Regions from separate parts of the Aquabacterium sp. G14 genome, predicted to be linked through region 2. Evidence: predicted binding sites of a transcription regulator. Region 2 holds the regulator's gene; each other region holds the start of a gene.

Region 1 (2,199 bases), on a different contig from region 2:
GCCGTCCAGGCCGGCGGCGATCACGGCGGCGGTGGCCAGATAGGGGTTGCAGGCACCATCGGGCAGGCGCAACTCCAGGCGGCCCTTGGGCACGCGCACCATGGTCGAGCGGTTGTTGTCGCCGTAGCTGATGTAGGCCGGCGCCCAGGTGGCCCCGGTCAGCGAGCGGCCCACCACCAGGCGCTTGTAGGAGTTGATGGTCGGGGCGCACAGGGCCGTGAGGGCCGGCGCGTGGGCCAGCAGGCCGCCCAGGAAGTGGTAGGCCATCGGCGAGAGCTCCAGTCCCTTGGGGTCGGCCTTGTCGCAAAACAGGTTGCGCTGGCCATCGCCCAGGGACAGGTGCATGTGCATGCCATTGCCCGGCCGGTTGGCAAAGGGCTTGGGCATGAAGGAGCAGACCAGACCGTGCTCGTTGGCCAGCTCGCTGGCGGCCATCTTGAAGAACACGAAGTGGTCGCACGAGGTCAGGCAGTCCGTGTAGGTGTAGTTCAGCTCGAACTGGCCGTTGGCATCCTCGTGGTCGATCTGGTAGACGTCGATGCCGGTGGCGCGCATCACGTTGGCCAGCTTCTCCAGGTAGGCGCGGGTGCGCGACAGGCCCTTGTAGTCGTAGCAGGGCTTGTGCAGGGTGTCGCTGGGATCGCAGGGGGCGATGCCGCCGTCTTCGGTGCGGCGCAGCAGCGAGAACTCGGGCTCCAGGCCTGTGAACATCGTCAGGCCGCGCTCGGCCAGGCGGGCCACCTGCTTCTTGAGGACGACGCGGCTGTCGTAGACCCAGGGCTCGCCCTCGACATGGCCTTCGCAGACGATGCGCGCCAGACCGGGCTGCCAGGGCACCAGCGAGACCGTGCCCAGGTCGCCCTTGGCCATGAAGTCGGGGCCGTGCGGCTCGATGCCGACGCCGCAGATGGCGAAGCCGGCAAAGCCCGCGCCATCGGTCAGCACGGTCTCCAGGTGGGATACCGGCACGGACTTGGCCTTGGCCACGCCGTGGATGTCCACGAACTGGGCCAGCACATAGGTGACCCCTTGCGCACGCAGGTGTTGCTGGGCGGCTTGCACGGTGTCAAAGCGGACTGGGGGCACCAATTCGCCGGGTGGGGCGTCGAGGGGGAGGGGGTAGGGCATCGCGGCGTTCAAGGCAGGACTCCTTCAGGTGAGGGGATGGCGGTGTTTCCTGTTATGCAACAAGCGTGCCTGCGAGGAAACTCCATTTTGGTGATCGGCCAGGTCTGCGCATACACTGACTGCCAGCTGCATGTGAGAGGAGTCAGGCTTGGAACGGGATCAGGGCGGGAACTTGCCCTCGCTGGAGGAGACGGTCGGTGCGGCCATCCGCGAGTTGCGTCAGAAGCACGGTTTGACCTTGGCGCAGGTGGCCGAACAGGCCGGGATCAGTCGCGGCATGCTGTCGAAGATCGAGAACGGGCAAACCTCGGCGGGCATGGACACCTTGGCGCGCATTGCGCGGGCCCTGGGGGTGTCGATGTCGATGCTGTTCAGCAAGTACGACACGACATCGGCCGCTGCGCAGCACATCAAGAAGGGCGCCGGCATGGAAGTGGTGCGTCGTGGCACCAAGAGCGGGCACAGCTACCACCTGCTGGCGTATGACCAGGGGCCGGTCAAGCTGTTCGAGCCCTTCCTGATCACCATTGAGGATGACACCGAGCGCTACCCGACCTTCGAGCACCCGGGCACCGAGTTCATCTACATGTTGCAGGGGCGGATCGAATACCGCGTCGGGCAGGAGACCTATGTGCTGGAGCCGGGGGATGCCCTGACCTTCCAGGGCGAGGTGCCGCATGGCCCGGAGCAGCTGCTCAAGTGCCCGATCAAGTTCCTGTCGGTGATCATCTATCCGCGTCAGGCGGATTGAGCGGGCGCGCGCTCAGCGCAGCTGAGTGCAGACCAGCCGAGCCTCGGGCGAGGCGGGCGTCAGGGTGAGGCCTGCAGGCGTGCCCTGGTGGTGCAGACCTTCATCGGCACCGAGCAGGAAGAGGTCGTGGCCCTGGGGTGTCGCCACGTGGAAGGTGCCGTGCAGCACCCAGACCAGGGTGTGGCCGGTGGGGGGCAGCGTGAGCGGCAGGCCCTGATGCACCTGCACCGTGGCCTGCACGTGGCCACGGCGGGCCATCACGTTCCAGATCAGGGCCTCGTGCTCGGGCGGCGCGTTGTCCATCGGCATCTCGCCGGCGA
Region 2 (2,199 bases):
AGCAGACCACCGAGTACCAGAATGGTGGTGGAGGCCCAGAAGCCAGGGCTGCTGGCGAGGTTCTGCGTGATGGCGGCATCGACCACGCGCTGGTCACGGTGGGTGACCTGGATCATCCACAGGCGACGGTAGTGATTGGTGCTGGACAGCAGGGTGCTTTCAACGCGGGCACGGCGGCTGGCGAACTGGGCATAGCCGATCCAGCCGAACACGAACAGGGCCAAGGCGGCCCAGTCCTGCCAGGGCAAGAGGTCGACAAGGTCTTGGAGGCGGTAAAGCATGGTCAATGAATCAGGGGCCGTTGCGGCGCGGGACAGGATCGCGACAGCGAAGCGCCCGGCCTGCGCCCCCACCCATCACGTGCACTCACAAGGCCTTGCGCAGGTTCGCAGGCGCGATCTTGAGGGCTTCGCGGTATTTGGCGACGGTGCGGCGGGCGACCTGGATGCCTTGCTCTTCCAGCATGCTGGACAAGGCGCTGTCTGACAAGGGCTTCTTGGGATCTTCGGCCGCGACCAGCTGTTTGATGAGGGCGCGCACCGCGGTGCTGGAGGCGTTGCCACCTGCCTCGGTGTTGAGCGAGGAGCCGAAGAAGTACTTGAGTTCGAACGTGCCGAAAGGCGTGTTCATGTACTTGGCGGTGGTCACGCGCGAGATGGTGGACTCGTGCAGCCCGAGTTCGTCGGCGATTTCGCGCAGGACCAGGGGCTTCATGGCGATTTCGCCATGGGTGAAGAAGTTCTTTTGCCGATCGACGATGGCCTGCGAGACACGCAAGATGGTGTCGAAGCGCTGCATGATGTTCTTGACGAACCAGCGGGCCTCTTGCAGGCGGGCATTGAGGTTGGCGTGACCTTCGCTGGCCGTGCTGCCGCGTGCGCCCCGGCTGGAGCGCAAGGCCTGCGCGTAGTAGTCGTTGATGCGCAGCTTGGGCATGACGTCCGGGTTGAGGACGACTTTCCAGCCGCGGCCGGACTTCTGGACGATGACGTCCGGGATGATGATGTTGGCCTCGGCGCGGGTGAAGGCGCGGCCGGGTTTAGGCTCGAGCGAGACGATGAGGCTTTGCGCGTCTTTCAGCAGAGCCTCGTCGGCGCCGGTGGCGGCCATGAGCTTCTTGAAGTCGCGACGGGCCAGCAACTCAAGATGCTCGCGGCAGATGGCCATGGCGACCTCGCGAGCGGGCTCGCCGGGCAGACCGCGCAGTTGCAGCAGCAGGCACTCGGAGAGGTTGCGCGCGCCCACGCCCACCGGCTCCAGGCTTTGCAGCCAGCCCAGTGCGCAGCGCAAGCGCGACATCAGTTCGTCGAGGGTGTCTTCGTCCGGCTCGTCGGGCAACAGGCTGGCAGCGATCTCTTCGAGCGTGTCGGCGAGGTAACCGTCCTCGTTGAGGGACTCGATGAGCATGTCGACCGCGGCCATGTCCTCGTCGCTCAAGCGGGTGCCCAGCAATTGCTGACGCAGGTGCTCTTGCAGGGTGATGGACAGGCTGTTGCGCTCGAGCGGGTCGGTGTCGTCGTCGCCCTGGCTTTGGCGGGCCGGGCTTTCGCTGATGCCGTCGAAGTCGTCGCGCTCGGTGCCGTTTTCCCAGTCCTCGCGCTCGGTGGTGCCCAGCTCGGCGGTGTCGATGCCGCTGGTGTCGGCCTCGGCGGGCGCGCTGTCACGTTCGGCGCCGGCGTCTTCGCTGCTGTTGCGCTCGTTGCGCTGGCGTTCGAACTCCAGTGAGGCCGCGGTCTCGATGGGCGAGTAATCGTCCTCAGGCTCCAGGAAGGGATTTTGTTCGAGCATCTGCTCGATTTCCTGGTGCAGTTCGAGGGTGGACAGCTGCAGGAGCCGGATGGACTGCTGCAGCTGAGGGGTCAGCGCCAGGTGTTGCGAAAGCCGAAACTGCAGGGAGGGCTTCATGGGCGCCGGTCACTCACATGCGGAAGTGCTCGCCGAGATAGACCTTGCGGACCTCGGCGTTGTGCACGATGTCAGCCGGGCTGCCTTCGGCCAGGACGCTACCTTCACTGATGATGTAGGCGCGGTCGCAGATGCCCAGCGTTTCGCGGACGTTGTGGTCGGTGATGAGCACACCGATGCCGCGCGCCTTGAGGAAGCTGATGATGCGCTGGATCTCGATGACGGCGATGGGATCGACGCCCGCAAAGGGCTCGTCGAGCAGGATGAAGCGCGGCTGGGTGGCGAGGGCGCGGG
Region 3 (2,199 bases), on a different contig from region 2:
CTTCTTGGGCTTGAAACCAGGGGTGGTCGTCTCGGGGGTAGCGCTCATGGGATGTGTCTCCAGATGAGATGTGGCAACAGGGGATTTATTTTTTGGCGGCAAACAGCGCATCGAGCTTTTGCTCGAACGCGTGGTATCCGATGCGGTCGTACAGCTCTTCACGAGTCTGCATCAAGTCGACCACGTTCTTTTGATGGCCGTCACGACGGATGGCGGTGTACACGGCTTCGGCGGCCTTGTTCATGGCGCGGAAGGCGCTCAGCGGGTACAGCACCATGCCGACGCCCGTGGGGCGCAGCTCTTCCACGCTGAACAGTGGGGTCTTGCCGAACTCGGTGATGTTGGCCAGCACGGGCACGTTCACGGCCTTGCAGAACTTCTCATAGGTCGGCAGGTCGTAGGCGGCTTCGGCAAAGATGCCGTCGGCACCGGCTTCCACGCACTTGATGGCGCGCTCGATGGCAGCGTCCACACCGTGCACCTGGATCGCGTCGGTGCGGGCGATCAGGAAAAAGTCGGGATCGGTCTTGGCATCAGCGGCGGCCTTCACGCGGTCCACCATTTCTTCAGTGGTCACGATTTCCTTGCCGGGGCGGTGGCCGCAGCGCTTGGCGCCCACCTGGTCTTCAATGTGGCAAGCGGCGGCGCCCGCCTTGATCAGGCTCTTGATGGTGCGCTCGATGTTGAAGGCCGAGGGGCCGAAGCCGGTGTCGATGTCCACCAGCAGGGGGGTGTCACACACGTCGGTGATGCGGCGCACGTCGATCAGCACGTCGTCCATCGTGTTGATGCCCAGGTCGGGCAAGCCCAGGGAGCCCGCGGCCACGCCGCCACCCGACAGGTAGATGGCGCGGTAGCCCGCGCGCTTGGCCAGCAGAGCGTGGTTGGCGTTGATGGCGCCAATGATCTGCAGCGGCGATTCGTCCTTGAGGGCCTGGCGGAAGCGTGCGCCGGGGGAGGTGAGTGCCATGTGGGGTCTCCAGTGGAACGTGTCAGCGGGAATGCGGGTCTGATACGCAACGTGCGTGCCAGCCTGTGTACTGCTTGTTCAGGGTGCCAGAGAAGGGTTGTAAGTCATTGATTTGCCGAGGGGCAGGCTGGTTTTCACCCATGTGCCGTACGTGTGGTCTGTGCTGATGTTTCGCATTTGAAATGATGTTTCATTCAATCGTGAAACGCATGCACAATCCCGAACATGCTGCCTGACACCTTGCCCCGTCCTCATCCGACTCAAGCTCCGCCACGCATTGTGGCCGTGGGCTTTCGCCGCATCAACAAGATGTTGCAGGCGCTGGCGCCCGAATTTGCCGACCGTGCCGCCGTCGAGGTGCTGGACGTCGGTTTTGAGGAGGCTGTGGCCCGCGTGCGCGCCCTGCAGGCCCAACGGCCGGTGGACGTTGTGGTGGCGGCTGGCTCCAACGGTGGCTACCTGCGTCAGCATCTGGACCTGCCGGTGGTGGTGGTCAAGGTGGGCGGCTTCGACCTGATGCAGGCCTTGGCCCGCGCCAAGCGCCAGTCGTCCCGCATCGGCCTGGTCACCTACGTGGGCGTCGCTCCCGACATCCATCAGTTTGATGACCTGTTCGGCCTGGGCGTACACCAGCGCAGCTACCGCACCGAAGACGAAGCTCAGGAGGCTGTGCGCGAGTTGCAGCAGGAGGGGGTGGACGTCATCGTCGGCTCGGGCCTGTCGGCCGACATGGCCGATCAGCTGGGCCTCACCGGCATCTTTTTGTACTCGATGGACGCCGTGCGCGAGGCGCTCGAGGACGCGGTCGAGGTGGCGCGCGCCTCGCGCATCGAGCTGACCAAGCGCGAACGCCTCAACACCATTCTGGCCCAGCTCAGCGACGGCGTGATCGCGGTCGATGCGCAGGAACGCATCCAGACCCTCAATCCCACGATGGCCCAGTGGCTGGGCATCAGCCCCACGCAATGGCTGGGCCTCAAGCTCAGCGAGGTCTGTCCCGAGCTCAGCCTGCAGGCCACCTTGCGCCTGGGCACCCAGGAGCTGGAAAAGATCGAGCGCGTCAAAGGCAAGGCCCTCATCGTCAACCGGATCCCCATCGTCGAGCAAGGCGTGCTGACCGGCGCCGTGCTCAGTGGTCAGGACCCCATCTCCATCCAGCGGGTCGACCGCCACATCCGCACCCGCATCCAGCCCAACACCGTCCCGGCCCGCTACGAGCTGCAGCAACT
Region 4 (2,199 bases), on a different contig from region 2:
CCGAGTCGGACGCCTCCACGCCAACTCAAGCAGCATGGCAAGTCGTGGCGCTCATGGCTTTTGGCGATGAACTCAAGCCAGAAGCTGCTGCAGCCGTGCAGGGCCTGCACGCACTCGGGGTACGCACTGTCATGATTTCCGGTGACAACCGCAGTGCCGCCGAGTACATCGGCAGACAACTGGGCATCCAGCAGGTGATTGCAGAGGTGTTGCCGGGCGACAAGGCTGACCACATTCTGCGTTTGCAGCAAGGCGAAGAGCGGAAGGGGCGGGCTGTGATCGCCATGGTGGGCGATGGCATCAACGATGCCCCTGCGCTGGCAGCTGCCGATGTCGGCATGGCCATGGCCAACCCGCAAGGTGGTGCCGACGTCGCTCTGAACGCTGCCGGCATCACCCTCATGCGTGGAGACCCGACCCTCGTGCCTGCGGCCCTCGACATCTCCCGTCGGACCTCGGCCAAGATATGGCAGAACTTGGCGTGGGCTTTTGGCTACAACATCATCGGCATCCCGCTGGCGGCCTTTGGGGGGCTCAGCCCGATGCTTGCTGGGGCGGCCATGGCACTGAGCAGTGTCAGCGTGGTCAGCAACGCGCTGCTGCTGTCGCGGTGGCGCGCATGACGTAAACTCGCGGCCTCAGTCTGCCAGTAGCTCAGTTGGATAGAGCACCCGCCTTCTAAGCGGGCGGTCGGGGGTTCGACTCCCTCCTGGCAGGCCAGCGTCGTCGGTGTGTGTCACACGATATCAGTGTCGAGCTTCTTTACGCGCGACGATCTCCAAGTCCCTGGCGTCAGGTTTCTCCCTGGGGGAAATTCGGTCATGAGTTGTTGGCAAGGAAATTGCTCTATGGCGGCTGGTGAAGCCCCAAATGGCTTTTTCTTTATGGAGAACACAATGCTCATGCTCAAAACACAGGGTTGGATGAACCTGCTCCGCGCAGGTCTGGTTTGCGGGGTGGCAAGCCCGTTGATGGCCTCTGCCGCGCTGGTGGTCAACCCGACCAACGACGTCGCGCAGCTCACAAGCGCCCTGATTGCGCCTGGCTCGGGCATCAACCTGAGTGGCTCGTCGCTGGTTCTGGGTGGCGCCACCCAGCAAGGTACTTATTCCGGCTTCAACCTGGCTCCCAGCTCCGGTTCGACTCCCACACTGCAAATGCAGGATGGTGTTGTCCTGACGTCGGGGGGCAACGCTTCCGTGCCGCTGTCCAACACGGTCAACAACTACTCGACGGCTCTCGTCGGTGGTAGTGGCTATGCGCCTTTGGCCACACTGGCGAGCAACACCACGAACGACGCCAACGTCTTGCGTTACAACTTCACCCTCGCAGCAGGGCTGAACGCTGTATCCATGCAGTTCGTGTTTGCCACCGATGAATTCCCGACCCAGAGCGTGACCGACATCTTTGGTTTCTTCGTGGACGGCGTGAACTATGCGAAGTTCCCCAGCGGCGAGCTGATCAGCAACACCCCTGGCAACCCCACCAACTTCATCCTGAACCCCGTTGGCGGCGGTCTGTATGACATCGAGTGGAACGGCCTGACGCAGGTTTTCACGGTCACGGGTCTGATCAATTCGGCTCTGTCCGAGCACACGCTGGAGATTGCCATTGCCGACACGTCGGACTCCATCTTTGACAGCGCCGTGTATGTTTCGGGCCTGAAGGGCGTGACCTCCACGACCGGTGGCGGCATCGGCGATCCGGGCACCGTTCCCGAGCCTGGTTCGTTGGCCCTGTTGGGCGCTGCCGTGCTCGGTCTGGCGGCCAGCCGTCAGCGTCGCGCCAAGTAAATCCTGCCGGATGAAAACCAAGGCCGCGATGTTTCGCGGCCTTTTTTGTGGTGGACAGCGTCTGCTTCTGGCGCACATGCACTCAGGAGCATGGCGCGTCGGCATGACGGGTGAGATTGCGTGGGTGTGATTTACACTGATTCATCCATGGACGTTTGACGATCCCTCACCCCTTCACAGGTTTGCCTCTCATGTTTGATGCCCTCAAGCGTTTGATCGATCCCGATCATGTCGAATCGGAAGACGCCCGCGTGCTGCAGTCATGGGCCAAGGCCGAAGGGCATGCGTTCAAGCATGTCAAGGACAAGGCTGGTGGTGGGCATGTCGTGGAAGCTGCGGCAGGGTGGCGCGCAGAGTGGGGTAATTCCCAGCGGCCGTACATCATCGGCAAGGAGTTGCGTTTCCG

Evidence for each region. The regulator sigma-54, encoded in region 2, starts transcription at its own class of promoters, with help from an activator protein. The targets are predictions, from matches to a motif close to TGGCANGNAANCTGCTTT.
Region 1: a site for sigma-54 is predicted at 1,182-1,199, ahead of glnT (type III glutamate--ammonia ligase). Genes of this name have one in related genera too.
Region 3: a site for sigma-54 is predicted at 1,014-1,031, ahead of prpB (methylisocitrate lyase). Genes of this name have one in related genera too.
Region 4: a site for sigma-54 is predicted at 831-848, ahead of WIT60_RS13710 (choice-of-anchor L family PEP-CTERM protein). Genes of this name have one in related genera too.

Annotation. Positions count from the first base shown of each region.
Region 1 covers NZ_JBBEYB010000006.1:37,347-39,545, reverse strand. The annotation lists gene glnT (type III glutamate--ammonia ligase) at 1-1,128, opposite strand, end outside; gene WIT60_RS08315 (helix-turn-helix domain-containing protein) at 1,277-1,879, shown strand; gene WIT60_RS08310 (HutD/Ves family protein) at 1,892-2,199, opposite strand, start outside.
Region 2 covers NZ_JBBEYB010000013.1:8,990-11,188, forward strand. The annotation lists gene WIT60_RS13180 (DUF599 domain-containing protein) at 1-281, opposite strand, end outside; gene WIT60_RS13185 (RNA polymerase factor sigma-54) at 367-1,905, opposite strand; gene lptB (LPS export ABC transporter ATP-binding protein) at 1,919-2,199, opposite strand, start outside.
Region 3 covers NZ_JBBEYB010000008.1:111,689-113,887, reverse strand. The annotation lists gene prpC (bifunctional 2-methylcitrate synthase/citrate synthase) at 1-48, opposite strand, end outside; gene prpB (methylisocitrate lyase) at 86-970, opposite strand; gene prpR (propionate catabolism operon regulatory protein PrpR) at 1,196-2,199, shown strand, end outside.
Region 4 covers NZ_JBBEYB010000014.1:30,492-32,690, forward strand. The annotation lists gene WIT60_RS13700 (heavy metal translocating P-type ATPase) at 1-623, shown strand, start outside; tRNA gene WIT60_RS13705 (tRNA-Arg) at 644-720, shown strand; gene WIT60_RS13710 (choice-of-anchor L family PEP-CTERM protein) at 897-1,793, shown strand; gene WIT60_RS13715 (hypothetical protein) at 1,985-2,199, shown strand, end outside.